Cohnella abietis: one gene and its partners. The protein of the gene in region 1 interacts with the protein of each later gene in a pairwise test. Links are inferred from orthologs where the notes say so. Each region holds a gene or a part of one and is shown on either strand. Other genes may lie near its edges. The genes, in order: tuf, mreB and KCTCHS21_RS09530.

Evidence for each region.
Region 2: the proteins of tuf (region 1) and mreB interact in binary tests that used the Bacillus subtilis proteins (3 or more experiments, as listed by UniProt). The link is inferred for Cohnella abietis from one-to-one orthologs.
Region 3: the proteins of tuf (region 1) and KCTCHS21_RS09530 interact in binary tests that used the Bacillus subtilis proteins (3 or more experiments, as listed by UniProt). The link is inferred for Cohnella abietis from one-to-one orthologs.

The regions. Positions count from the first base shown.
Region 1 is NZ_AP019400.1:6,130,802-6,140,570, forward strand. Bases 6,752-9,725 are described here. They hold tuf (elongation factor Tu), read right to left. Parts: upstream 8,847-9,725; coding sequence 7,656-8,846; downstream 6,752-7,655. Other genes in these bases: KCTCHS21_RS31300 (hypothetical protein), read left to right, coding at 7,172-7,312; KCTCHS21_RS26970 (hypothetical protein), read left to right, coding at 7,305-7,610; fusA (elongation factor G), read right to left, coding at 8,943-9,725. Outside these bases: rplB (50S ribosomal protein L2), read right to left, coding at 1-559; rplW (50S ribosomal protein L23), read right to left, coding at 589-882; rplD (50S ribosomal protein L4), read right to left, coding at 882-1,505; rplC (50S ribosomal protein L3), read right to left, coding at 1,537-2,163; rpsJ (30S ribosomal protein S10), read right to left, coding at 2,210-2,518; spoVAE (stage V sporulation protein AE), read right to left, coding at 2,854-3,204; spoVAD (stage V sporulation protein AD), read right to left, coding at 3,201-4,217; spoVAC (stage V sporulation protein AC), read right to left, coding at 4,222-4,704; KCTCHS21_RS26955 (DUF421 domain-containing protein), read right to left, coding at 4,719-5,579; KCTCHS21_RS26960 (DUF1657 domain-containing protein), read left to right, coding at 5,757-5,963; KCTCHS21_RS26965 (YitT family protein), read left to right, coding at 6,120-6,707; more of fusA, read right to left, coding at 9,726-9,769. UniProt on the Bacillus subtilis protein: GTP hydrolase that promotes the GTP-dependent binding of aminoacyl-tRNA to the A-site of ribosomes during protein biosynthesis.
Region 2 is NZ_AP019400.1:6,330,734-6,340,334, reverse strand. What follows is about bases 2,886-5,691. They hold mreB (rod shape-determining protein MreB), read left to right. Parts: upstream 2,886-3,692; coding sequence 3,693-4,691; downstream 4,692-5,691. Other genes in these bases: KCTCHS21_RS27755 (flagellar hook-basal body protein), read left to right, coding at 5,613-5,691; KCTCHS21_RS27760 (flagellar hook-basal body protein), read left to right, coding at 4,721-5,587; spoIIID (sporulation transcriptional regulator SpoIIID), read left to right, coding at 3,299-3,586; KCTCHS21_RS27775 (M23 family metallopeptidase), read left to right, coding at 2,886-3,014. Also shown: murA (UDP-N-acetylglucosamine 1-carboxyvinyltransferase), read left to right, coding at 1-572; spoIID (stage II sporulation protein D), read left to right, coding at 914-2,170; more of KCTCHS21_RS27775, read left to right, coding at 2,274-2,885; more of KCTCHS21_RS27755, read left to right, coding at 5,692-6,455; KCTCHS21_RS27750 (DNA-directed RNA polymerase subunit beta), read left to right, coding at 6,524-6,760; pgsA (CDP-diacylglycerol--glycerol-3-phosphate 3-phosphatidyltransferase), read left to right, coding at 6,881-7,393; 3-hydroxyacyl-ACP dehydratase FabZ, read left to right, coding at 7,552-7,989; KCTCHS21_RS27735 (phospho-sugar mutase), read left to right, coding at 8,013-9,601. UniProt on the Bacillus subtilis protein: Forms membrane-associated dynamic filaments that are essential for cell shape determination. Acts by regulating cell wall synthesis and cell elongation, and thus cell shape.
Region 3 is NZ_AP019400.1:2,240,787-2,250,492, forward strand. Bases 967-3,877 are described here. They hold KCTCHS21_RS09530 (rod shape-determining protein), read left to right. Parts: upstream 967-1,861; coding sequence 1,862-2,893; downstream 2,894-3,877. Other genes in these bases: KCTCHS21_RS09520 (Maf family protein), read left to right, coding at 967-1,036; radC (RadC family protein), read left to right, coding at 1,089-1,778; mreC (rod shape-determining protein MreC), read left to right, coding at 3,097-3,877. Outside these bases: KCTCHS21_RS09510 (SPOR domain-containing protein), read left to right, coding at 1-13; KCTCHS21_RS09515 (DUF4321 domain-containing protein), read left to right, coding at 117-401; more of KCTCHS21_RS09520, read left to right, coding at 425-966; more of mreC, read left to right, coding at 3,878-3,945; rod shape-determining protein MreD, read left to right, coding at 3,948-4,472; KCTCHS21_RS09545 (septum site-determining protein MinC), read left to right, coding at 4,549-5,211; septum site-determining protein MinD, read left to right, coding at 5,216-6,010; KCTCHS21_RS09555 (FtsW/RodA/SpoVE family cell cycle protein), read left to right, coding at 6,018-7,163; KCTCHS21_RS09560 (M23 family metallopeptidase), read left to right, coding at 7,273-8,280; KCTCHS21_RS09565 (M50 family metallopeptidase), read left to right, coding at 8,273-9,148; KCTCHS21_RS09570 (Rne/Rng family ribonuclease), read left to right, coding at 9,182-9,706.

The DNA of each region.
Region 1 (9,769 bases):
TTTTGAGAATGCGACGAATCTCACCAGAAGTCAAACGGATTGTTACATAGGATTCTTCTTTACCCAGCAATTGTGCACTTGTTCCTGCAGCGCGTACCATTTGGCCGCCTTTGCCTGGTTTAAGTTCAATGTTGTGGATAACTGTACCTACTGGAATGTTCTCCAACGGAAGAGCATTTCCAACTTTAATGTCGGAAGTAGGACCTGAAGTAATTACGTCACCAACTTTAAGACCTTTTGGTGCGATAATGTAAGTCTTTTCACCGTCTGCATAGTTGATCAAGGCGATGTAAGACGTACGGTTAGGATCGTATTCAATTGTAGCCACGCGGCCGGGAATGCCGTCCTTCGTGCGCTTGAAATCGATGATCCGGTATTTACGCTTGTGTCCGCCGCCGTGATGACGAACAGTGATTTTACCTTGGTTATTACGACCAGCACGTTTGAATAATGGCGCAAGCAAGGATTTCTCCGGCTCTGTTGCTGTAATTTCTTCAAACGTTGCAATCGTCATTTGACGACGGCTTGCCGTGGTCGGATTAAACTTTTTGACTGGCAATTGGATTCCCTCCTTACTTTAGAGACTTATTATACAGAGGATTCGAAGTACTCAAGTGGCTTGCTATCTGCAGAAAGCTGCACGATTGCTTTTTTCCACTCAGATGTGTAACCGCTGTGCTTGCCATAGCGTTTAGGCTTAGCAGGCATTCTAAGCGTATTAACATTAGTGACCTTCACTTTGAAGATCTGTTCAATAGCTTGTTTAATTTCCGTTTTGTTCGCTCTCAAGTCAACTTCGAACACGTATTTGCGCTGCTCCATGAAGTCGCTTGTGCGTTCCGTAATAACCGGCCGTTTGATTAGATCGCGGGGGTTTTTCATTACGCGAACACCTCCTCAACTTTAGCGACTGCATCCTTCGTGATGATCAATTGATCATACTTCATCACGTCAAGCACGTTAATTCCTTCAGCGGAGACAAATTTGACTCCAGGAATGTTACGCGCGGACAGGGCCACGTTATTATCAAAGTCCGCTGTTACGACTAGCGCTTTGCGGGAAACTTTGAGGTTGTTCAATAGCTTCGAGATATCCTTCGTTTTCGGCTGGGACAAGCTCAGCTGATCAAGAACGATAATTTGGCTGCTCACAACTTTGCTAGACAAAGCTGATTTGATCGCCAAACGACGAACTTTACGAGGTAATTTGAAACCATAGCTGCGCGGTGTTGGTCCGAATACGATACCGCCGCCTTTCCATTGCGGGGAACGAATACTACCTTGACGAGCACGGCCTGTTCCTTTTTGCTTCCAAGGCTTACGCCCGCCTCCGCGAACTTCCGAACGACCTTTCGTATCGTGCGTGCCAGAGCGAAGTGAAGCTTGTTGAAGCAATACAGCACTGTGCAGTACGTGAACGTTCGGCTCTAAACCGAATACTCCTTCTGCCAGTTCGATTTCTCCAACTTCTTTGCCTTCTACATTAAAAACAGTTACTTTCGGCATGAGTGGTCCTCCTTTCCTCATACATTGTGAATTATTTCTTCACCGATGTGCGGATTTTGAGAAAACTGTTGCGAGCGCCCGGTACGGAACCTTTGATCAACAATACGTTACGCTCAAGATCGATTTTCACGATTTCAAGGTTTTGTACTGTAACCGTTTCGTTACCCATACGGCCGTGCATTTTTTTACCTTTAGGTACGCGGTTTGCATCACGAATGGTTGCGAGCGATCCGTTACCACGGTGATACTTGGAACCATGCGTCATCTTACCACGTTGGAAGCCCCAACGCTTGATGGCACCTGTTGTTCCTTTACCAAGGGAAGTACCTGTCACATCAACGATATCGCCTTCGGAGAACTGGTCAACTTTAAGCTCTTGACCAACTTCCAAGTCAGCTGCGTTAAGGCCGCTAACCTCGCGAATGAAGCGCTTGGGTCCCGTGTTGGCTTTTTTAGCATGGCCAATGGCTGGTTTTGTTGCTAGCTTCTCGCGCTTATCCGCGAAACCAAGCTGTACTGCTTCGTATCCATCGTTATCTACGTTTTTCTTTTGTAGTACGATGTTCGGAGTTGCTTCTATTACAGTGACCGGCACAACGCTACCGTCAGCTGCGAATATTTGAGTCATTCCGAGTTTACGTCCCAAGATTCCTGACATGTTGACACCTCTTTTCTTCATGGATCTAATTTACTTATCGCTACAATTAAAGTTTGATTTCGATATCAACGCCAGACGGTAGATCAAGACGCATCAATGCATCAACCGTTTGCGGTGTCGGATTAACAATATCAATCAAACGCTTGTGCGTACGCATTTCGAATTGCTCACGCGAATCCTTGTATTTGTGCACCGCACGCAAGATCGTGATGATCTGCTTTTCGGTTGGCAATGGAATTGGTCCAGATACACTTGCACCAGTACGCTTTGCCGTTTCTACGATTTTCTCCGCGGATTGATCCAGGATACGGTGGTCGTAGGCTTTCAAACGGATACGGATTTTTTGCTTAGCCATAGAATTCCCTCCTTCATTCGCCCAATTTTGGAATCGGACATACTCCGTGAGAATAACCCCACAATCACCTGATCTTCACCCCTATGGCAAAGGGGCCGGGTGTGTCGGCAACCTCTCACATCAACGCACAGTCACAGACCAACATTCACTATTATAGCGATTTGCCCAAACGATTGCAACAAAAACTTTCAAAGTTTTTCATCTTCTATATAAGAGACTCCTATCACCTCAATAAATTCAATTTTCGTACACCAATCAGCACAAATAGAGGCTGTCGAAAACCACCATGGCTAATCCCATGATCATTTTCGACAGCCCCTACAATGCTTATTTCTTTAACCCTTTGGTTTTACAAATAGCGCGGCAATAAAAGAGAAAATAATCGCTGCCGAAATGCCAGCACTCGTAACCTTGAAGATCCCTGTAATAATTCCAATCCATCCATCTTCTTTTAGTTCCTCTAAAGCTCCATGTACTAATGCATTACCAAAGCTCGTAATAGGTACGGAGGCACCTGCACCAGCAAACTCAACGAGCGGCTCATACCAACCAACCCCATCTAATGCCGCGCCTATTACAACAAGCAATGCCATTGTATGAGCAGGTGTTAGCTTGAATACATCGAAGCAGATTTGTCCAAATATACAAATTGCCCCTCCTATTATAAATGCCCATAAATAAATCATATCTTATCCTCCATTTCCAGAGATACTGCATGAGCAATACAGGGAATAGTTTCTCCTTGTTGAAATGATATTGGGGATAATAATGCTCCGGTTGCCACTACAAGAATTCTTTTCAACTCCCCCTTGAGCATTCTTTTCATCAGATGCCCATAAGTGACAACTGCTGAACAACCGCAGCCACTCGCACCTGATTGCACCGTTTGCTCTTCATAGTTGTAAATCATCATGCCGCAGTCGTAGTATTTCGTTTGGTCGATCTGAATCTTATGCTTCTCGAATAGGTCACACGCTATTTCGTATCCAATTCGTGAAAGATCACCTGTGACGATTAAATCATAATAGCCCGGCTCTATCCTCAGATCGCGCAAATGAGCTTGAATGGTATCAACAGCAGCTGGAGCCATCGCGGCACCCATGTTAAACGGATCAGTGATTCCCATGTCCACAATTCTACCTATAGTCGCAGATTTCACGGTTACACCTTTGCCATGCTCCGCAACGATTGAAGCTCCAGCGCCTGTTACTGTGAATTGAGCTGTTGGAGGTTTTTGAGAACCATATTCCGTTGGATAGCGAAATTGCTTCTCTACAGCTGCATTGTGACTACATGCACTAGCGAGTACGAATTTAGCTGAACGCGAATTGACAAGATTAGCTGCTAATGCAAGGCTTTCCATAGAAGTCGAACACGCCCCGAACACTCCCAAATAAGGAATGGCTAAAGTCCGCGCTGCGAAGCTGCTACTAATGATTTGATTCATCAGGTCTCCGCCAATAAAGAAATTGACTTGCTCTTGAGTTAGGCCTGCATTCTCAATAGCCAGCTTTGCAGCCTCTTCTAATAATGTTTTCTCTGCTTTTTCCCAGCTATCCTGACCCAGCATTAGGTCTCCATGTATGATGTCAAAGTCATTAGCTAAAGGTCCTTGCCCTTCGAATGGACCAACTACCGTTCCAACTGCTCTTATTTTCGGATTGTTCTCAAATATCCAGCTTTGGTGTCCCTTAAGCATTAGATCAACCTCCTACAGCACTCGGATTAAATATGAGATGAAGGACACCTACAATGAAGGCAGCAACTGTACCGAAAACAATTACCGCACCTGCAAGCTCAAACATTTTGCCGCCAACTCCCAATACGATCCCTTCACTTCTATGCTCGATGGCTGCTGAAGCCATTGAATTGGCAAACCCCGTTACAGGAACAGCTGAACCTGCACCTGCCCATTGGGAAATTTTATCGTAAACACCCAAGCTGGTTAAAATGACAGAAATAATGATTAGTACGGCTACAGTAGGGTTACTTGCTTTTTTCTCGTCAAATCCGCCCCAGTGCACGAACATTTCTTGAATAGCTTGACCCAGTAAACAAATCGTTCCACCGACAAGAAAGGCCCGAGAGCAATTTTTTAGAACCGGTCTAGCAGGCTCCCTTTTCTTTACCAGCTCCTTGTACTCCTTCTGCACTGGGGTTAGTTTTTTTTTACTGCTGCTCGTCATATATATACACTCCCTTATCGATGAAGAATTGGCGTAACCTCTTTAATGATTGTTTGCATCTCAATTGCACATTGCTCATACATCTTTTTTGCTTTCTCATTTCTTGTGGTCAGTCCGAATAACATAAGATCTGCTTCGCATTTTTTTAACGTTGCAAATAACTTTTCCTTTTCCTGCGGCTTAGCCACCTTTAACTGATCATCATACAAATCCACATAAAATTCGCCGTATGTGTCGACCTGCCCAAGGTACACATTCTCCGCAGTAACACCAAGCTTCTCCAACTCCGTATTCAACCACTGTCGGCTTAATCCAATTGTTGCCAAGGGCTCGTCCATTATTTTTCCATCCATAATAACCGCTTGAGGCTCCTGCTCTGGTCCAACCTTGATTCCTAGATGCTTCGGAGTCAGCGGTTGATTTTCTCTCGTAAGCAGTACATTAATATCTCCGCTTGGTTCAATGATCGCGAACTCCACATCCGCTACCTTAAACGCCATTTTCTTGCGTAGCTGTTCCATGAGCTCATCTGTTGTGAGTCTTTCCTTTTTTAGATTATCTTCAAGCACTTTTCCATCTTTAATTAGAACAGTTCCTTTGCTTTCAAAAAAATCTCTCATTTTCTTACTTTTGAGTTGGAGAAATTCAATCCCGAGTGAGAAGAGCGCCCACACGCCTACTGCTACGATCCCAAGATGCAAATTCGTATTTAAGTCCAATGAGATGTAGGCAACAATGCTCCCGAGTGTAATTCCGGTAATATATTCAAAAAGAGACATCTGTGATACTTGCCTTTTCCCTAAAACCTTCGTAACTATGAAGAGCACAACAACTGCCAATAACGTTCGTAAAGCCACTTCAATCCAATCAGGCACGTGACAAGCCTCCTCCTCATGGTCAACAAGTCGCAATGTTATTTATGTTCTGTTAAGATCATCTATTTTATGAAGTCACCCTAGAGAGATCTTCTGGTTTAGAAGGGAATAGTTTCTCCGCATAAAATAGACCTTTAGCTACGATAATAATGTTGTTGTAGACGGGAGGTGATTTCATTGACAGTAGCATCTGATGTAAAAACATGTGTTGCCTCACTTAAGAGCGCTCAAGCAAGTCTTGAGCAATTCGCCCTGGCCACTCAAAACCAAGAAGCTAAAACTCTCTTCACAAATTGCGCAGGACAGACTCAACAAATTGTCCAGCAGGTGGAAACCCGGGTACAACAATTAGAAAACGAAGAACCGCAATATAAAGGCTTCTAAATTACCAACTCATTATGCAAAACAAAAGATGCATTCCCTCCCTATAAGAGGTGAATGCATCTTTTTGCCGTCTTCAAACTAATTTCTAGTCCCCATCATGTCTGTTACTTATCAGCCATATAAATAAGACAGGCATGCTGAAAGGACTGGTTTTATTTGCCCTCCCTCTATCAAAGTATTACGATTATTATTGGAAGCTTATTAATTGCTTTAGGGATAGACTTTTTTCTAATTCCAATTAAAGTACTCGATGGAGGATTCATCGGGTTAGCGCTTATCGCGAACTATATATATGAAGCAAGAGTTGGAATCGTCTTTACTTTATTGAGTCTACCCGTATTTATATATACCTGGTACAACGCTCGCGGCATGTTCATTCATAGTCTCATCGGAATGATCCTGCTCTCTTACTTCATTGATTTATTCGAGGTTTATTCTCCATTCAGTTCCTTCGTTCATTCCCAACCCTTCGCCTCCTCGGTTATAGGAGGAACATGCATTGGTATCGGATTTGGCGTTCTTCTTCGAAATGATGCAAGTACAGGGGGCATGGACTTACTTGCCAAACTAATGGCTAGGCGCTTACGGCTCAATGTAGGAATTTTAATATTAATTATGGATGCCTTCGTCGTTATTTTAGGTGGAATGCTTTTTTCTATTGATACTTTCTTCTTATCCATCGCTACGATTACTGCTGAAGGTTTGGCTACCAGCTTGTATACGAGTAAGTTCTTTTCAGATTAACTTTTAATGGGAACATGTGGCTAGCGAACTCATTAACTCTTATATGATCGAAAATGTAATGTTTTATTTGTTATATCCTGTAAAGTAGCGCCGCCCCTCCTAATAATGACTCAATAACGCAATGAAGTTCGTTAGAAAAAATAAGAGTTCATTCTATTGGCAATAAGCACAATAGAGTTTAGCTAGGGTACTTTCTGATCGTATAAGAAAAACGTCTATCCTTATTCATCCATACTACCTCAAAATTCGACTCCGCTATGTATATCGATGCATTCCTCCGCACATCTCCCCCTGCAAACTTACATGCTATGGCTTGTTAACGTAATAACGAAATTGTGTGCCATTCTTGCCTCAGACACTACTCCCTACTCCCTACTCCCTACTCCCTACTCCCTACTCCCTACTCCCTACTCCCCTCCCCGTTCAGGTACCTAGTGGGAGAGATTTTTGAATTATCGTTATCGTTGCATTTTGCGACGATGGGCATGGCTTTGCTAGGTTTCGGATCGTTATCGTCGCATTTTGCGACGATGGGCTTGGCTTTGCTAGGTTTCGACTCGTTATCGTCGCATTTTGCGACGATAGGCTTGGCTTGGCTTGGTTAGGTTTCAGCTCGTCATCGTCGCATTTTGCGACGATAGGCTTGGCTTAGTTAGGTTTCTGCTCGTTATCGTCGCAAAATGCGACGATGGGATGGGCTTCGTTAGGTTTCAGCTCGTCATCGTCGCAATTTGCGACGATGAGCCGGGTTTGGTTAGGTTTCGGATCATTATCGTCACAATTTGCGACGATGGGCTTGGCTTTGCTAGGTTTCGGATCGTCATCGTCGCATTTTGCGACGATAGGCTTGGGTTGGAGGGTTGGATTTTATACTTTCTGATAGTCGCACAAAAAAAGGGTTGAATCAGCATAATGCTGACTCAACCCTTTTGGGTTTATAACAACTAATTACTTCTGGATAGAAGCAACTGCACCAGCGCCTACAGTACGTCCGCCTTCGCGAATAGCGAAGCGAGTACCGTCTTCAACAGCGATTGGAGCGATTAGGGAAACAGTAACCTCGATGTTATCACCAGGCATAACCATTTCAGTACCTTCTGGCAGGTTGATGATGCCAGTTACGTCTGTTGTCCGGAAGTAGAACTGTGGACGGTAGCCTGTGAAGAAAGGCTTATGACGGCCACCTTCAGCAGAAGTCAGAACGTAGATTTGTGCAGTGAATTCAGTGTGAGGCTTAACTGAACCTGGTTTCGCGATTACTTGACCGCGCTCGATGTCTTTACGGTCTACACCGCGAAGCAATGCTCCAACGTTGTCACCAGCTTGAGCTTGATCTAGCAATTTACGGAACATTTCTACACCAGTACAAACGGATTTGCGAGTTTCTTCTTGCAAGCCGATGATTTCAACTTCGTCACCAACTTTGATAATTCCACGCTCAACACGGCCTGTAGCAACAGTACCACGACCAGTGATTGTGAAAACATCCTCAACTGGCATCAAGAAAGGCTTGTCAGTTGCACGTTCTGGTTGTGGGATGTAAGAATCAACAGCTTCGAAAAGCTCGATTACTTTGTCAGCCCATGCGCCATCAGGATTTTGCAATGCTTCACGAGCAGCACCACGGATAATTGGAGTGTCATCGCCTGGGAAATCATACTCGTTCAGAAGGTCGCGAACTTCCATCTCAACAAGCTCAAGCAATTCATCATCTTCAACCATGTCGCATTTGTTCAAGAATACAACGATGTAAGGAACGCCTACTTGCTTAGAAAGCAAGATGTGCTCACGCGTTTGTGGCATAGGGCCATCAGCTGCGGATACAACTAGGATTGCTCCGTCCATTTGTGCTGCACCTGTGATCATGTTCTTAACATAGTCAGCATGTCCAGGACAGTCAACGTGTGCATAGTGACGGTTAGGTGTTTCGTACTCAACGTGTGCTGTGGAAATTGTAATTCCACGCTCGCGCTCTTCTGGTGCTTTGTCGATTTGGTCGAACGCTACTGCAGCTCCACCATAACGCTTGGAAAGTACAGTTGTGATTGCAGCTGTCAATGTCGTTTTACCGTGATCGACGTGACCGATAGTACCGATGTTTACGTGTGGTTTGTTACGTTCAAACTTAGCCTTTGCCATGATTGCTGTTCCTCCTTAATAATTCAAAAAGTTATATTTGTTGGCGGGAGGGTGAGCCTAATGCTTATCCCATTCCCGACCACTTCCTCAATTTGCTTATGCGCCTTTGTGCTTAGCAATAATCTCTTCAGAGATTGATTTCGGCACTTCTTCGTAGTGGGACAATTCCATTGAGAACACCCCACGACCTTGTGTACCGGAACGAAGCGTTGTGGAATATCCGAACATTTCCGCGAGTGGAACTTTCGCACGAACGATTTGCGCGCCGAAACGCGAATCCGTTCCTTCGATACGACCACGACGAGAGCTCATCATTCCCATTACATCGCCCATGTACTCTTCAGGCACGGTTACTTCTACTTTCATGATAGGCTCTAGCAAGCAAGGGCTACATTTGTCCTTAGCTGCTTTAAGCGCTAACGATCCAGCAATTTTGAACGCCATCTCCGAGGAGTCAACGTCATGGTACGATCCGTCAACAACAACAGCTTTAATATCAACTAGCGGGAAGCCAGCGATTACACCGTTTTTCATCGACTCTTCGATACCAGCTTGGATTGGAGCGATAAATTCTTTTGGAATCGATCCACCAACCGTTTTGTTTTCGAAAATGAAACCTTCGCCTGGCTCAAGTGGTGTAAACTCAACCCAACAATGTCCGAATTGACCTTTACCACCGGATTGACGTACGAATTTACCTTCGACCTTCGCAGGGACACGGAATGTTTCACGGTAAGCAACTTGTGGTTTACCAACATTCGTCTCAACTTTGAATTCACGAAGCATACGGTCAACGAGAATTTCCAAGTGAAGCTCACCCATACCTGCAATGATTGTCTGGCCAGTTTCTTCGTCCGTGTGAGCACGGAACGTAGGATCTTCCTCAGACAGCTTCTGCAAAGCAATACCCATCTTATCTTGGT
Region 2 (9,601 bases), 200 kb from region 1 along the record:
TTGTCGTTGATTGTGACGAGAACGGCATTCGCGTAAAAGCTATTCAACCTCTTCGTGCTGTAGATGTCAAAACATTACCGTATCCTGGATTTCCTACAGATATGCAGGCTCAGATGATGACTCTTCTGCTCGTTGCTGAAGGAACAAGCATTGTTACCGAAACAGTGTTTGAGAATCGTTTCATGCATGTTGAAGAATTAATAAAAATGGGCGCTGAGATCAAGGTGGATGGACGAACGGCCATCGTGACTGGCGGAACCAAGCTATCTGGAGCTAGCGTATGTGCCACTGATTTAAGAGCAGGAGCTGCACTCATATGCGCCGCCTTAGTTGCGGATGGAAGTACGGAAGTGAGTGGCATTCATCACATTGAACGTGGTTACATGAACATTGTGAATAAGCTGGTCGCTCTTGGTGCGGATGTCTACCGTGCACCTTCACCAGAAGATGTACTGGAGGAATCTGAGAAAGCTTCCTTACAGCCAGAAAATCTCTTGAAGCAGATGGAACAACGCGCAGCAGCAACTTCGGAGGTTGTTATTCCTCGCAATATTCAGCCGACTCTTGCTTGATTACACGTTTGCTGAATGCTAGGAATTTACCAGCTTCTGTATCATAAAGTACTAAAGCTTGCTGTTGATCATAATGATGCCGTTTGTTCTTATACTTAGCTATTATTGAATGATACCTGTCCCTAAGCCTCCAAGGCTTGGGGATTTTTGTCTACAAATACTCTATTACTTCCCTCTCTCACTCCCACCATACCTAATCCATAATCCCATTATACCAAACGTATGTTCTATTGTTCTACCTTTTCTAACTCTCGCATATTTTGAAAGCATCGGCTGGTAAGAGTAGTGCATGCTAGGCATTTAGGAGCTTACCTCCGAAATTGGTGTAGATGAGGTGGGCCATGAAGCAGAGACGGAAGGGCGGCGAATGGCCAGCTTCGCGAAACAGATTGATAGCTGATAGGAAAGGAAATGTTATTAAGGCCGCCAAGGAGACAGGTGGGTTAAACCTTTGGTATCCATTCACCTTTGGAGTCATTGCAGCGTGTCTTATATGGCTTATAGTCCATGGTGGAAGCTTGGGCAATGATTCGATAGAGCCGACAAGCATTGGTCATAAACAATTTAATCAGCTCTATCAGTTTGATGGGAATGTGGATATGACGAACGAGGGGAACGCATTAAAGACGATGCAAGGGGGCTCTTCGACAAACATAATTGAACCATTGATAGAAACTGATGGAGATAGCTCTAACAGCGCTTTGAATTCCGACATAGTAAATAATCAACAACCTACCGTTCGAGTGTATCTCACTAGATCTGGTACGATCGAGAAGGTGCCCCTTGAGGTATATGTTAAGGGTGTTGTAGCTGCGGAGATGCCATTGGACTTCCAACCTGCGGCACTTGAGGCTCAGGCGTTAGCAGCCAGGACGTATATCATTAGGCGATTATGGCTGAATGATAGATCGGGTGTCACTGTCAAGGAAGCTGATGTAATGGATACAGAAGTAAATCAAGTATATCGATCACTCTCCGAAATGGAGCAGCTGCGGATTGATAATGAGGTAGGCTGGCAGAAGGTGGACAAGGCAGTCTCTAGAACAGCAGGCCAAGTTATCGTTTATGAGGATCAGCCGATAGAGGCACTATTTTTCTCCACTAGTAACGGCTATACCGAAAACTCCGAAGAAGTATTTGCAGCTGCGCGTCCCTATCTACGTTCTGTTGCAAGCCCATGGGATAAAGAGGGCTCTCCTAGAGCTCAAGAAACGGTAGAGATAAGCTTAAAGGACTTTTATGATAAATTGGACTTGAAATCTATTACGGCCAGCTCAAGCCTATCGGCAAAGAAGTCTATCCGCATTATAGAATGGACGAAAGGGCGAAGAGTGAAGCAAATGTTAGTAGGAAACAAGAAGTTCACAGGGGAAGAAATACGTCATAGATTAGGGTTGAGGTCAGCTGCATTTGATATGGACATCAGTAAAGGAAAGATTATACTTACCACTTATGGAAGTGGGCACGGTGTGGGAATGAGCCAATGGGGTGCGGAAGAAATGGCTAAAAGTGGGAAAACAGCTCGTCAAATTGTTGAACACTACTATTCTGGAATACGCCTGGAGGAAGTTTCGAAGCTTGTGAAAAGCTCTGAATAACACCTATAAAGAGGCTATCACTATAAAAATTGTAATCTTTCATCGTAAACAGGTATAAAACTCTCTCACCTGGTAACAATGGCTTACTGAGGTGATGATAATAATGAATGATGGAAACAACAAAACACCAAGAAAAATCGAAGAGTCTCACAAGTCAGTTGCGGGATCGTCTCCCGCTGTCAGGCCTACCGGATGGAAAAAGTTTCTTTCCAAGCGCTGGGTATTCCCTGCAGCTTACATGGCCGCGGCAGCAATTATCGTAACGATTCTCTGGCTGAATTCGGGAACGGGTCAGAAAGATCCGCAGCAAGCCGTTCCTGGTCTGACGGGTGTCGAAAGCGAAACAGCAGTAAACGGGAAAACATCCCCGGAAGCCTCTGCAGTAATTGCTAACGGAGAAGCTGTTCGTTGGCCGGTAGACAAGATTGAGGATATGACTCCAATCGTGCCGTTCTATGATGAAACGGCGTCCTTGGAACAGCGTGAAGCTGCTACTGTCGAGTTCGAGAACACGTTCAAACCGCACATGGCTACCGACTTGGCTCGTAAAGATTCAAAATCGTTCGATGTACTAGCTGCTTTAAGCGGTAAAGTGAAGGTTGCCAGCCAAACGCCTACAAATGGGTATGAAGTGCAGATTGAGCACTCGAACGGTTTGGTTACTGTCTACCAAAGCTTAACTGACTTGAAGGTCCAGGTTGGTGACGAGGTTAAGCAAGGCGCTAAAATCGCAACTGCTGGACAAAGTGAGTTAGAGCCACAAGAAGGCGTACATGTACACTTCGAGATTCTTAAAAATGGGACATCAGTTAATCCTGCTGGGCTGATTAAATCGGCGAAGTAAGAGGCTGAAAGAATATAGGGTGATTTTATTGCAGACGATGCAGTAGAATCACCCTATTTCTTTTGCATACATGAGCCAAGTGGAGGGAAGTACCTGTCCCAAAGGCGGAAGGAGAATTCCTTCTCGTCTTTTTTATTAGGGCTAAAGATGCACGTGGAATGCTGTTAGTCCTATAAAAAGCGTCATAAAATGGACTTTCCTAGCTTGTCAGGCTTGGCAACCTAGAATAAGTGACCGCGCCCCTCATATACTGTACCAATCTATTTCAGCAGGGAGGCGGGAGCGTGCACGATTACATTAAGGAACGCACGATCAAGATTGGCCGAAGCATTGTGGAGACGCGCAATACGGTGCGTACGATAGCCAAAGAATTCGGCGTCTCCAAAAGCACGGTGCATAAAGACCTGACTGAGCGTCTACCGGAAATAAATCCGGACTTAGCAGACCAGGTTAAGCACATTCTTGAATATCATAAGTCAATCCGGCACCTAAGGGGGGGAGAAGCGACCAAAATCAAGTATAAGAAGACAACGATTAAAAAACGGGAAGTTATGACAGTGGGTAAGGCATAATTTTACTAATAATGTCGAGAAAAAAAGAAGGATTTGCAGCAGAAGCGGCGAATATTATACTATTACAATTGCAGACAATCCATATTTGGTGAGGGATAATAGACGCATGTTTAGCAAAGACATTGGCATCGATCTAGGTACAGCGAATGTATCTATTCACGTGAAAGGCAAGGGAGTTGTCCTCGACGAGCCATCTGTCGTCGCTATTGAAAGTGACACTCGCAGGGTGCTTGCTGTCGGTGAGGAAGCTCATCGCATGGTCGGGCGTACTCCAGGCAATATTATCGCAATTCGTCCTCTTAGGGACGGTGTTATTGCGGACTTTGAAGTGACGGATATGATGCTTAAGGCATTCATTCAAAGGGTTGGAGGCAGGAACTGGTACAGTCGTCCACGTATTCTGATCTGCGCTCCTACGAACATAACATCTGTGGAACAGAAAGCAATCCGTGAAGCAGCCGAACGAAGCGGAGCCAAAGAAGTATTTCTTGAGGAAGAGGCTAAGGCGGCTGCAATCGGCGCGGGAATGGATATTTTCCAGCCAAGCGGGAATATGGTAGTAGATATAGGCGGAGGTACGACGGATGTTGCTGTTCTTTCTATGGGCGACGTCGTAACCGCCTCTTCTCTTAAGGTTGCAGGGGACAAGTTCGATGCTGCAATTATGAGATACATAAAAAATAAATATAAGCTGTTAATCGGTGAACGAACGAGCGAGGATATCAAAATAAAGATTGGAACCGTATACCTCGGCGGTCGTAGAGAAGAGATGGATATTCGCGGTAGAGACATGGTTACCGGCCTACCACTAACGGTAACTATTCACTCTGATGAAGTACGCGAAGCTTTGTGGGAGCCTGTCATGTCCATAGTAGCGTCAGCTAAAACTGTATTGGAGCGTACACCACCAGAATTGTCTGCGGATATTATCGACCGTGGAGTTATTCTTACTGGTGGTGGCGCGCTTCTGGATGGACTGGATGCTTTGCTTTCAGATGAGATTAAAGTGCCTGTGCTAATCGCTGAGGATCCTATGCATTGCGTCGTTAAAGGAACAGGAATCATGCTTGAACATCTCGACAAAATGACTCGCAAGATTAGATAAATTAGAGTGACCAACTGGGAGGAAGCTCCATGTTAAGAGGTTTATATTCAGCTGCATCGGCGATGCTCGCCCAACAACGACGTCATGATACGATTACGAACAATATCGCCAATATGAATACGCCAGGCTTTAAGAGCAGTAGTGTAGTTTCCCGATCCTTTCCTGATATGCTCATCGCTGCGCAAGGAGGATCAAATCCTTCCGCGGGTACACTTGGCAAGCTAAGTACAGGCGTATTTGCTGAAGAAAATTTGCTGCAGATGGGCCAAGGGGATTTACAACAAACCTATCGGTCCCAGGATTTGGCTCTTGTTTCCGACTTGCTAGTTGATGGTACCGTGTTTAATGCGTCAGGAAAATCTGTTGACGAGAATGGCGATGTAACCTATAAGCCTCAGGCTTTCTTCTCTGTATTATCGCCAACAGGTGAAGAGCAATATACGAGGGACGGGAGCTTTAAGACAGCTCCAGACGGGACGTTATTAACTTCAGACGGCTACGAGGTTGTTGGGGTGAACGGCAATCCGATTACGGTGAACGTTCCTTGGGAACAGGTTGGTGTAACTGCAAACGGCAGACTGGTAGATGCAAACAGCGGGTTACCGCTTCAAGGCGCGCCTCAGCTACGCATCATGCGAGTAGATAATCCTAACCTGCTCATTAGAGAAGGGAATGGGATGTTTCGTTATGCGGGCGACCCGGCGGGTATTGAACAAATAGCTGATGATGAAAGAGTTGAAGTTCGTCAAGGCTATCTGGAACGATCCAATGTGGATGCTGCCCAATCCTCAATTGATATTATGGCTGCTCTTCGCGCATATGAAGCAAATCAGAAAGTCATTCAGACCTATGATCGTAGCTTGGAGAAAGCCGTTAATGAAGTTGGTCGAGTTTAACAACCCCAATAGGAGGAACGTCTAAGTGAACAACTCCATGATTACTGCGTCCGTATCCATGGGCGCCCTTCAACAAAAGCTGGATATGCTTGCGGACAATATTGCGAATTCTAATACTGTCGGTTACAAACGTAAAACAGCGGTCTTTGAAGATATTATGACAAGCCTTAATCCTCATATTGAGGATTTTAATCAGCCTGGACGTCGTACACCGCTTGGTTTTACCCAAGGCTGGGGAGCAAGATTAGCCTCGATGCAGACGGATATGTCTCAAGGCTCTCTTCTAGAAACAGGCAACATGACCGATGTGGCAATCGAAGGCAATGGATTGTTCGAGGTACGTACAGCCGGGGACATTAATGGACCACGGGCATTTACTCGTCACGGTCCATTCCAGCTGATGCCAGATAAGAATGGCGACCGGATACTCGTTACGAACACAGGACAGCAAGTTGTCGGAAGTACAGGAGCGGGAGAGGGCTTTATCCGCGTTCCAGCTGGCTACGATTTAAGTGTTGCTGCTGATGGGACGTTGACAGCGGTTGGACAAGAAGGTACGACACCAATTAATTTGGGCAGACTGAAGCTAGTAGAGGTTACTAACTCTGAGCTGCTACAGGCTGTCTCTGACAATATGTTCGGTATACCTTCAAATGTTAATGCGACAGATGTAGTGCGTGACATAGTCGCTGGTCCTAATGGTGGGTCCGGTATATCTGTTCATCAAGGCTTCGTGGAGCAATCCAATGTTAGCATGGCGGACGAAATGACTGATTTGATGATGGTACAGCGTGCTTATCAGCTAAGTGCAAGGGCTCTAACATCAAGTGAACAAATGATGGGAATGGCTAATAACTTGCGCGGATAAGTGTTGATGGCGGATAATGGGTGTAATAAACCTCCGCCATGTTGTGCGATGAAGGAGACGAAATCTTCATGACAGCAACCCCCCGTTCAAATGACCAAGGTAACAGAACCTCCTCTGGAAGGATCGTTGCTCGTGTTATTTGGATGAGTATAAAAATATTAATTATTCCTGTTCTATGTATCTCGGCTTTAATAATTGGATTGGCAGTAGGATACGTCATTCTAGGGGACAAGCCCTTGGCGGACGTATTTGATTCCAGTACATGGAAGCATATGTATGATCTCGTGTTCGCGGAGGGCGGCTGATGCCTGGCCTGCGCCTTGCAACCGGGACAGAAACTCTCCGGCTTCTGCTCGGGGAGTTTTCATTTTTAGGGGTGAGCGTTATAATGATGGGGAACTTTAGAGAACGGGGGAGTACAGGGAATGAACGTACCTAATATGCTTACAATGTCCCGTTTTGTATTAATCCCCTTATTTTTATTTTTTTATTTCAACGATCAAACGATTACTGCTTTATCCATTGTACTTGTTGCAGGGTTAACCGACTTTCTAGATGGTTACATTGCACGTAAGAGCGGGCAGGTTACGGTTACTGGCAGCATGCTTGATCCACTTGCAGACAAGCTTATGATGCTAGCTGTCGTAGTGGCGCTACTAATCAAGAGTGTCCTTCCCCTATCCGCATTTCTGGTTATGGCTTTTAGGGAATTAGTCATGATCATTGGTTCAGCTATCTATCATTTCCGTGGATTAAAAACCGTGCCTGCAAACCTATTCGGTAAAGTAACAACAATATTGTACTATGTAGCTATACTACTTTTGTTCCTTGAATTGCGTGGAGGAGTAACCGTGTTTTGGTGTGGTATTGTTTTATCCTTCTTGACTTCGGTTATTTATTTCATGAAATTCAAAAGTATAAACCAAACAACTACTTAAGCTGCGCTCCACAAAAGAGCCCGCCGCCGGCTTTGAAGATCTGCGGGCGACGGCAAGCTCTCTTATATCAACCTTCGCGACTGCAGCTCGCATCAGGGATGAATGTATGATTTGCTATTTGGAAATAAATTATACAGTTAAATTGGAGGATACCTACCATGTTGGACATTGTACAAATACAAGAATTAATTCCCCACCGCCCCCCGTTTCTCTTAATCGATCGTATTTTAGAGCTTGAACCAGGTAAACGCGCTGTGGGGCTCAAGAATGTCACTATGAACGAGCCTCACTTCGTAGGGCACTTCCCAGGATATCCAGTGATGCCGGGCGTCCTTATCGTAGAGGCGCTAGCACAGGTAGGCACAGTGGCCATGCTTGCGCTCGAAGAAAACAAAGGTAAGCTTGGTTTTTTTGCGGGCATTGACGGTTTCCGTTTCCGTGGACAGGTTAAGCCTGGTGACACTTTAATATTAGAGCTTGAAGTAACACGTTTGAAAGGCCCAATCGGCAAAGGTCGGGGCACAGCGCGTGTAGGAGATACTGTTGTTGCTGAAGGCGAGCTTATGTTTGCTTTGTCCGATCCATCTAAAGCCTAAAGAAAAGAGAGGGAGAGATAACGATGGCTGTAAATCCTCAACTCCTATATGAAGCTTGGTTAAATGATCCTGACATAGATGAACAAACAAAAGAGGAATTGCGTAGTATTCAAGGCGAAACGGGTGAAATCGAAGATCGCTTCTATCGCGATCTTGAATTTGGAACCGGTGGTTTGCGCGGTGTAATGGGTGCCGGAACGAACCGTATGAACCGTTACGTAATCGGTAAGGCAACGCAAGGCTTTGCTCATTTTTTATTAGGAGAGAGCTCTTCTCCATCAGTTGTCATTGCTCATGATTCCCGCAACAATTCTGATGTTTACTCTCTTGAAGCGGCGTGTGTGTTAGCGGCAAATGGTATTCGTACTTATTTGTTCCGTTCCTTACGCCCAACACCTCAGTTATCCTTCGCGGTAAGAGACTTGAAGGCTACCGGAGGAATTGTTGTAACGGCAAGCCATAATCCACCTGAATATAACGGTTATAAAGTATATGGAGCGGATGGAGGACAGCTAGTCCCTCATCAAGCGGAGCAGGTTATTGGTCAAATTAGAGATATCACATCTTTCGACGAAGTGAAGCGCCTGACTCAAGCGGAGGCGGAAGCCCAAGGGTTACTCTGCTGGCTAGGTGATGAAGACGATCAACGGTTTGTTGATACTATAGTCGCTCAGACTGTTCAGCCAGACCTTATTAAAGAGGGAGCGGGAGCAGCCTTGGGTGTTGTCTTCACGCCTCTACACGGTGCTGGGAACCTGCCTATTCAGCGTGTGCTAGCTCAAGCGGGCTTTACTAATGTAAATGTCGTCTGGGAGCAGGAGCAGCCTAATGGGCTGTTTCCAACGGTCAAATCTCCTAATCCAGAGGAGCAAGAGGCGTTCACGCTGGCCATTAAACTAGCTAAAGAAACGGATGCTGACATTATTGTAGGCACCGATCCGGACTGTGATAGAATGGGAGCCGTAGTCAAGGACGATAAAGGTGACTTCGTCGTTCTGACGGGCAATCAATCGGGTGCCTTGATGGTTAACTATTTGCTATCGAATTTAAAAGCTCAGGGCAAGCTGCCTGTAAATGGTGCTGTCATTAAAACAATTGTAACGAGTGAGATGGGAGCAGACATTGCTTCTTCTTATGGCTGTGAGGTGTTTAGTACTCTGACGGGCTTCAAATATATTGGAGAAAAAATGTCGCAGTTCGAAGCAACGGGCTCTCATACCTTCCTCTTCGGTTATGAGGAGAGCTATGGTTATTTAGCTGGAACGTATGCGCGGGACAAGGATGCTGTAGTAGCCGCGCTCCTTATCTGTGAAGCTGCAGCGTATTACAAATCGCAGGGCAAGACTTTATATGATGTTCTGCTAGAGCTTTATGCCAAGCACGGCACTTATTTGGAAAAGCTGGAGTCACGGACGCTTAAAGGTAAGGATGGCGTCGCCCAAATCGGTGCAATTATGGACGATTGGCGCACGAAGCCTCCAGAAGAAATTGCAGGTGTAGCCATCACCCAGGTGCTTGATTATGGGAAGGGTCTAGATGGGCTGCCTGTGGAAAATGTACTGAAATTTCTACTTGCTGACGGCTCATGGTTCTGCTTGCGTCCATCGGGGAC
Region 3 (9,706 bases), 3.9 Mb from region 1 along the record:
CACGGCTCGTTAATAATGAGAAGAAAATAAGTTTCGGGACTTTTGAACTGAGGCAGCCTGCTTCCTAGGGGCTGTCTTTGTTTTATACATTGTGTGACTTGTTCGGGGGACGTATAATGAATAGACGGGTGTCAAAAAATGGTGGGGGACGGGGAATTATGAAGAAAAACGGATGGATATTACTATTGTTCATTTTCTTGGGATTGCTGGCTGGTGCTTTAGTGGCTATCTGGCTAAAGGATGTCCCTGGACTCACCTTTTTAACACGTGCGATCGAGCTGAATTGGTCGCCTGCCGGAGATTTATCGGTTATTAAGTATAGCTTAGATATAAATGTTAAAATTAGCTTGCTTAGTGTAATCGGTGCGATTGTTGCGATATGGTTATACCGTAAAATGTAATGCTGAAAGGGAGTTCCACAACGATGTCGGTTAAACAATCTAGCGCTCCAATGCTTGTTCTCGCTTCCTCCTCTCCTCGTAGAAAAGAGCTTATCTCGTTATTAGGACTTCCCGTTCAGATTTCGCCTAGTCATGTGTCCGAGGACACTCCGGATGATTGGTCTCCCTTGCAAATCGTAGAGGGTCTTTCTCTACGAAAAGCGCTTGCCGTCAAGGAAGAGCTTGCCCACTCCTTCGATCCTTCTTCCATTATCGTAGGTAGCGATACTATTGTTGTGTTGAATGGTAAAGTGATGGGAAAGCCTAGAGACGATGAGGATGCTGAACATATGCTTCAGCAGCTTGCGGGCCAAATCCATGAGGTCTATACAGGAGTATCTTGTATTCGGATTTCTGACGAGAAGACGGTTACTTCTCACCGTATAACAAAGGTAAAGATGAGAAATTTATCACCTGAGCAAATTTCTCGCTATGTCGCAACTGGTGAGCCCCTTGATAAGGCTGGAGCCTATGGCATTCAAGAAATTGGCTCCTTGCTTGTTGAATCCATTGATGGATGTTATTTCAACGTTGTCGGATTGCCGGTTTCTCTTCTCGCCGTTCAATTGGAGCAGTTCAATATTACAATTCCTTGACTGAATAAGCCACTCCCGCGGCCGACGCGGCTTTCGAAGGTAGGAAAATTCTTTGGAGCAACGATCCTTTCGATTACGTGAGATTCCCTCTCAGGAACGACCGCGGGAACGTATGCAGCAATTCGGAGCAGAGGCACTTAGTCATGCAGAATTACTAGCTATTCTAATACGGACGGGGACACCGAAAGAATCGGCCATACACCTTGCCCAGCGCATTCTTAACGAAAGCGGAGGCTTGCGGAGATTAGCAGAGAGTAAATGGGAAGAGCTGACACAAATACACGGAATCGGACCTGCGAAGGCGCTGCAGCTTCAAGCTTCTATTGAGCTTGGGCGAAGAGTGGCACGGTCTAAATTGCCGGAAACAGTCAAAATTACAAGTCCGCAGGATGCCGCTGATCTCCTTATGGACGAGCTTAGGCATTACCGGGAAGAGCACTTTGTCTGTTTGTTTCTTAATACTAAAAATCAAGTTATCGGTCGCCAGACGTTATCCATTGGCAGCTTAAACGCATCTATTGTTCACCCCAGAGAGGTTTTTCGTGCGGCTATAAGAAGAAGCAGTGCTTCCATTCTGTGCGCTCATAATCATCCAAGCGGTGATCCAACACCGAGCGCTGAAGATATTCAGCTTACAAAGCGGTTAGCCGAAGCCGGACAATTGATCGGGATCGAGCTTCTAGATCATTTGGTAATAGGTGACAATCGCTTTATAAGTTTGAAGGAGATGGGCTGCTTGTAATATAATGATAAGGATTGTCCCGACGACTGGTGCTCCGATAAGGTGTCAACAAAGCAGTCGCGGTCAAAGCAGGAGGTAGCAGAATGGTAGGAGGATTTACACGGGATCTTGGTATCGATCTTGGAACTGCAAATACGCTGGTGTACATTAAGGGCAAAGGAATCGTTGTCAGGGAACCTTCAGTGGTAGCCCTGCGTACCGATACGAAAAAAATTGTGGCGGTTGGCTCAGATGCCAAAAAAATGATTGGCCGTACGCCAGGCAATATAGTAGCTATTCGTCCTATGAAGGATGGGGTAATTGCTGACTTTGAAACAACGGCTACTATGATTAAGTATTTTATTCGTAGTGCTCAGAAGCCTCGCTCTATGTTCCCTCGTCACCCTAATGTTATGGTTTGTGTCCCATCGGGTATTACAGCGGTTGAGAAACGCGCGGTTGAGGATGCAACAAAGCAAGCAGGTGCTCGTGAGGCATATATTATCGAAGAGCCGTTTGCAGCTGCAATTGGGGCTGATTTACCTGTATGGGAGCCGACCGGAAGCATGGTCGTGGATATCGGCGGCGGTACAACTGAAGTTGCCGTAATCTCGCTTGGAGGAATCGTAACAAGCAAATCGATCCGTATTGCAGGAGACGAGATGGATGATGCGATCATTGCTTACATCAAGCGTTTCTACAATTTGATGATCGGTGAGAGAACCTCTGAGCAGCTGAAGATGGAAATAGGCTCTGCAATGCCGCTTGATAAAGTAGAATCCATTGAAATTCGTGGACGGGACTTGGTCTCCGGCTTGCCTAAGACATTGGCTATTACTTCGGATGAAATTACTGAAGCCTTGTCTGATACAGTCAATTCCATTATTGATGCAGTTAAAGTAACTTTAGAGAAGTGTCCGCCTGAGCTTTCAGCGGATATTATGGATCGTGGTATCGTGTTAACAGGTGGAGGAGCTTTGCTTCGCAATCTAGATAAGATGCTTACCCGTGAAACGGGTATGCCTGTGCTAGTTGCTGACAATCCACTTGATTGTGTGGCTATCGGAACAGGAAGAGCACTTGAAAATATTCATCTCTTCAAAACCAAAGGCGGGAATTCCCGATCCGGCCGCTAATGCAATAACGATTCAGAAAGGCTAGGTATCATCTTTCCTTTCTGAATCGTCTCCAAGTACAATGGTATGTCACCGCCCTTAGCGTAACAATCAATTGCGATGCTTATACTTTTGCAAGCTTGTTATGATAGGGTCGGTGAATATTGTACGTTGGGGTACTGATTTATAGGACGGGAAAGCAGGTGAGCGGGATCTTTCGATTAATGCGTAACAAACGGTTGTTCATCCTCATGATAGGGCTTATTGTATTTATTGCTCTAATGGGATTTACCTTAGGTCGGAATCGCTTAACCTGGCCAGAGAAATTTCTCAATGATGCTTTTGGGACTGTGCAAGGAGTTTTGTACCGGCCGGTCGGAGCGGTTGCGGAATTTTTTCGTGACCTCGACCGGCTTTCCGCCGTGTATAAGGAAAACGAACAGTTTCGTCAAACCGTAGCACAATATACACAGGATCAAATTAAATTTAATTTGCTTGAAGCCGATAATAAGCGGCTCCAAGAGGAGCTAAACTTCACAGAGCGGCAGAAAAACATGGACAATTATCGCTATTTAATTGCTCAGGTTGTAGGGAGCACATCCAATCCCTACGAGAGAACCATAACCATCAACCTAGGCTCCCGCGATGGGGTCAAGCCTGAGATGGCAATAAGAACGGTGGACGGATTAGTAGGCTTGGTTAGTAAGGTTAAGAACTTTACATCCACTGTAACTCTCATTACGGACTTGAATCCGAGCTACTCCAAAGGAACCCCCGTATCCGCTACATTTCTGGGCATACCTGAATCATTTGGAATTATCGAATACGATGATGAAACCGGAACACTTCAAATGACCAAAATTGATGAAAAAGACAAGCCGATAGCTGGAGATAAGGTAATAACCTCGGGGCTAGGAAGCTTATTTCCAAAAGGAATTATTGTTGGGACAGTCAAAAGCAGTCAGGTTGGAGACTCTGGATTAACTTATACGGCCATCATTGAACCGGCAGCAAAGTTTAATCACCTTAGAGAGGTTTTCGTTGTCGTTGTTCCTGAGGTGGAAGAGCCGTGAATATGCGAATGAATTGGGTTGTCTTAGGCGCAATTATATTATTAATTGTTGAGAATTCAGTCATGCCCTGGATTGTTCCTCCCGGCTGGAGTGAACGCCTGCTTCCTCACTTGTGCTTTATAATGACCTTGTTCGTTGCTGGATTTGGTGGACGTCATCCTGCATTTCTTTGCGGTCTTGGATTTGGATTGCTGCAGGACTTGTTGTCCTACGGACATTTGATAGGTCCATATGGCTTTGGTATGGGACTTATCGGTTATTTGGCTGGACTTGCTTCCGAGAGGAAGGGCATGACCATAGGCTTCTTCATTTGGATTGTCCTAGTAGGCGGCGTATTGTTAGATACGGTAGTCTACTCCATATATAAGCTGTTCGGGCTAACAGATTTGCAGTATGCATACGTATTCTATTGGCAGGTGGCTCCAACAGCTTTGCTTCAGCTATTGATTGCACTCCTTATGTATGTTCCCGTCCGCAAATTCCTGGTCAAACCGTCGCTTTCTTCGGGGGAAGAAAGTCCCGAATAAATCCGATTTGACCTGACAGGCAGGAATTCGGCTTCATCAAGCAGAATTTCAATTACCGTAGGGAGGAGCGGACAAAGTGACCGGCAAATCATACATTACAATTAAGGGCAGTAAAGAAGGTCTCATTTTTCTATTGGATGACCAATGTGAATTTATAACTCTGTTAGATGAGTTGAATGCAAAGCTGGACAAGCATGTTCAGCAATTCACTGGACCCATCGTGCATATTTTCATTAAGCTAGGCGCTAGACAGTTGGAAGAGGAAGATAAGGAACGTATTCGTGCTATTTTACGAAGACAAGGCAATTTGTTAATCCAGTCCATCGATAGTGATACTCCTGAAGTTGATCCAACTCTTATAAAGGTGCCTAGTTTACATACGATGTCTGGAATTATAAGATCTGGACAAACGGTGGAATTCGATGGACACCTGCTGCTGCTAGGAGATGTTAATCCTGGCGGTACGATAAGCTGCACCGGGGACGTCTATGTGCTGGGAGCACTTAGAGGAACCGTTCATGCAGGTAGGGATGGAGATCAAGGGGCTATTATTGCGGCTTCACTGATGAAGCCCACCCAGCTGAGAATAGCAGAAATCATTAGCCGACCACCGGATGAATGGGCATCCGCAGAGCCGTGGATGGAATATGCATTCTTACGTGAAGGTACGATGGCCATCGATAAAATGACGAGTCTAAGTCGTCAACGCAAGGAAGTCATGCAGTTCAAAGGAGTGTAAAATCATGGGAGAAGCGATCGTTGTCACCTCAGGCAAAGGAGGAGTTGGTAAAACAACTACTTCAGCTAATTTGGGCACAGCTCTAGCAATCATGGGGAAAAAGGTATGCATGGTGGATACCGATATCGGTTTGCGTAATCTTGATGTCGTCATGGGACTCGAGAATAGAATTATTTATGATCTCATTGATGTAGCCGAAGGCCGCTGCAGGGTTAACCAAGCACTGATCAAAGATAAACGGTTTGACGAGCTGTACATGCTCCCAGCAGCTCAGACAAAGGATAAGAATGATATTACACCGGATCAGGTTCGCCAAATTATCGAGAGCTTAAAGCCGGATTTTGATTATATTATTATTGATTGTCCAGCCGGTATCGAGCAGGGCTTCCGGAATGCTATTGCGGGTGCTTCTCAAGCTATCGTTGTTACTACGCCGGAGAATGCTGCTGTTCGCGATGCGGATCGGGTAATCGGGTTACTGGAGAAAAGCAATTTTCCATCACCAAAGCTTATTATCAATCGAATTCGCCCGAACATGGTGAAAAACGGCGACATGTTGGAAATAGACGACATTTGCCAAGTGCTCGCCATTGATTTGATTGGGATTGTTCCAGATGATGAGCTTGTCATTAGAGCGGCTAATTTGGGAGAACCAACGGTTATGAATGTTAATTCGCGTGCGGCTATTGCTTACCGCAATATTGCACGACGTATACTGGGTGAGACGGTTCCTTTATCACAATTAGATGAGAAGTCGGGAATGTTTCGTAGAGTTAAGAAGCTATTAGGAATGGGATGATCGGAGCTTGTTGAACCGATTGAAGAAAATAGACTGGATGATGGTATTAATTCTCATGTTATTCATGGGAATGAGTGCCCTCCTTGTGCGTAGTGCGACACACAGTAATCCAATGTATCCGAATTTTGATATAAAGACTCTCATTTTCTATGGGATAGGGTTCGGTGTCATCATTATCGCAACATTAGTTGATTACCGTCTGATTTTAAAGATTTGGTATGTATGGTACGCCATCGGATTAATCCTGCTTGTGTTAGTCTTTTTCCTTGCAGGAGAAACGAATGGTGCTAGAAGCTGGTTTAATTTGGGCCTCTTTTCCTTTCAGCCAGCGGAGATGATGAAGCTATTTCTGATCATAGCGATAGCAGGGGTGCTGGGGAGACGGCAGGGTGATCCGTTACGGTTGCGCAGCGATGTAATGGTCGTAGCGGTAGTTGTATTCGTTCCCTTCTTGTTAGTTATGATTCAGCCAGACTTGGGTAATGCGATTATTTATATTTTTATCGTATTAGGCATGTTATGGATCGGGAATGTTCGCTATACGTATGTCATGATTGGCTTAACCGTCGTAGTCGGGGGGTTATTGTTATTCGTGACGTTATTCAATACGTATAATACCGAAATTCGTGATTATTTGAAGGAGCATAAAAAAGTCCACTGGTATGATCGTATTAATACGTACATTCATCCTGAGCTAGCATCTGCTGATGATCGTCGTCAATCCGAATATGCCAAAATTGCTATTGGATCGGGTGGGTTAGCTGGAGACGGCTACATGCAAGGGGAATCTAAAAACCGCAAATTCATCCCATATACTTACTCTGACTCCATCTTTGTAGTTATCGGCGAGGAGTTTGGCTTCCAAGGTGCGGCGGTGCTTCTGCTGCTGTATTTCCTCTTCATCTACAGGATGATTCTGATTGCGTATCAGTGTTATGACTTGCGAGGCTCATTTATCATCATTGGGATTGCGTCTATGATGGTGTTCCAGATTTTTGAGAACATTGGAATGATGATCGGGTTAATGCCGATAACGGGTATTACTTTGCCATTCATTAGCTATGGCGGTACTTCTCTCTTGCTTAACATGATGTCGATTGGACTAGTGTTTAGCATTCGGGCGCATCAGGAGAAGTATCAGTTGGAAAGTTAAGAGAATAAAAGGCTGGAGAACAGGTTTGGTTGCCTGTTCTTTTTTTGTATTCTAATCGCCGCTTGTCCGCCATAAGGTAATAACAGAGTGCGGACAAGGGGGGCTTGTGTTGCAAATACGGGATAATGTTCGTGAGCGCAGGCGGGAGCGGATTGAGCAGCTCATTGGGAAGCATGCGATGGAGGAAGCCAAGAGATCAGAAATAATGAGCTCAGAAATCATAAGCGAGGAAGTTTCTCAAACAAGCCTAGACGATGTTGAAACGGAGCTCCCTCGTTATGATTCGAGTCCAGTGCAGCTGTTCCCGGATAGACCACGCCAGGACTTACAGCATAAGCTGGATACATTCAGCTCGGATCCTGATCCAGAGCTGTGGTGGAAGGAACGGGAGAAGAGCATGAAGGCTGGACAAGTACCTGGATGGCAGGGACTGAAAGGGATACCTTCATCTTCACGTCGGACGGATAATCCAAGCTTGGATACTGGGTTTAATTTTACTAAGCTACTGCGCGGCTTTTCTCTTCGTCTTGTGTTCTCCATCGTTGTATTCGCTGCAGTGTGGGGCTGGTTTAAGCTTGATTTGCCCGGTAGCTTGCAAGCGCGAAGCTGGATGGTAGGCTCGATCTCGCGAGATATGGATTTTCAAGCTATTGAAGCTTGGTATGGTGATACTTTCGGTGGCTCTCCTTCCTTCTTTCCCTTTTCTCGTAATGAGGTGCAGACGAAGGAAGTATCAGCTGTATTAAATCCAAATGAAACAGCAGCTCCTGTTCATGGAAGACTCATGCAGAGCTATGCCCAAAATGGGACAGGCGTCAAAATTGCAGCAGCTGGTGGAAGCGAAGTTGTCGCTATATATACAGGAAGGGTTCAACAGGTCACAACAGAAGATCAGGATGGAGGAGTGACCATATTAATCCAGCACGAGAATCACATCCTTAGTGTATATGGAAATCTCAAGCATTCCGTCGTTAAGCCAAATGATTGGGTTAAAACAGGGCAGCAACTAGGACAGCTCAATACAGCTTCAAAAGCTGGTGGAAAAGAAGTATTATACTTTGCGGTCCAGCAAAACGGGAAAGCATTAGATCCGGCGGATGTGGTTACTTTTGATTAAATGGCGCAGCATTCAATTTCGGTTTCATCCGTTATTCGTGCTTGTGATGATTGCCTCTATCGCAACAGGTCGATTCGCGGAATTGGTCACCTTGTTCGCTATTGTTCTATGGCATGAGCTGGGCCATCTAGCAGCTGCACTGCGCTTCGGTTGGACAGTTAAGGAAATAAAGCTGCTCCCCTTCGGAGGCGTGCTCGAGGTAGAGGAAGCGGGAACTCTACCTGCAATGGAGGAAATTTGGGTGGCAATTGCTGGTCCGGCTCAGAATGTCATTCTTGCAGTAATTGGCTATTTATTAGGGCAAGCTGGCTGGATCGATCAGGGATGGGCGGGCGATTTTGTACGTGCCAACGTGCTGATCGGCCTTTTTAATTTATTGCCTGTTCTGCCATTAGACGGTGGAAGGATGCTACAGGCTTGGATTAGTATTCAAGTACCGTATCATCGGACATTAATGTGGAGTGCTAAAATTAGCTTGCTATTCAGTGGATTAATCGTTGTTTTTTCGTTGTATCCTCTCTGGTATGGGGGATTAATTCATTTAAATCTTTTGGCTGTGGGTCTCTTTTTGTGTGCAACGAACTGGACTTATTTACGCAATGTCCCATTTGTATTTTTGCGGTTTCTAGTCCATCGGAGTGAAAGGTCAGAGAAGCAATTTGATCGTGGTGTGCTTTCTCGTCCAATCGTTATCGCGGAAAACCGGCCATTGTCTCATATTATGAAGCTTTTCATGAAAGAGCAGTATCACTTGGTTTACGTAATGAAACGAGGTAAGATCGCAAAGGTTGTTCCGGAGAAGACAATTATAGATGGAATTTTAGGTCGATTGACCACAGGGAATGCAGATATGAAGTTTTTCATGTAAAATGGAGAAAATAGCATCTAGCGGGAGGTTTGCATGAAGCAGCTGTTTATCCATTGTTCGCAAAATGTAACTCAATCCGCACTTATGGAAAATGGAAGGCTGACAGAGTTCAGCGTGGAGCGGATGGAAGGAACATCGCTGATTGGGAACCTTTACAAAGGTCGTGTTGTCAATGTGCTACCTGGTATGCAGGCAGCTTTCGTCGATATAGGTCTACCTAAAAATGCATTTTTATATGTAGACGATGCTCTTCATCCCCATCTGGATAAGCAACCGAAGGTGAAGCCAGCGATTTCTGACCTGCTCAAGCCAGGTGATGAGCTACTTGTTCAGTTGATGAAGGAGCCGCTTGGAGGTAAGGGCGCAAGGGTGACTACACATTTTTCTATACCAGGAAGATGGTTAGTTTACATGCCTAGCGCGGATTATATCGGGATATCTAAAAAGATAGAATCAGAATCTGAACGAAGCAGATTAAAGGGCTTGGCAGATGCTATGCGTATTGAAGGTGAAGGCGTAATTATGCGCACAAATGCGGACGGGGAAAGTCGTGAGGCG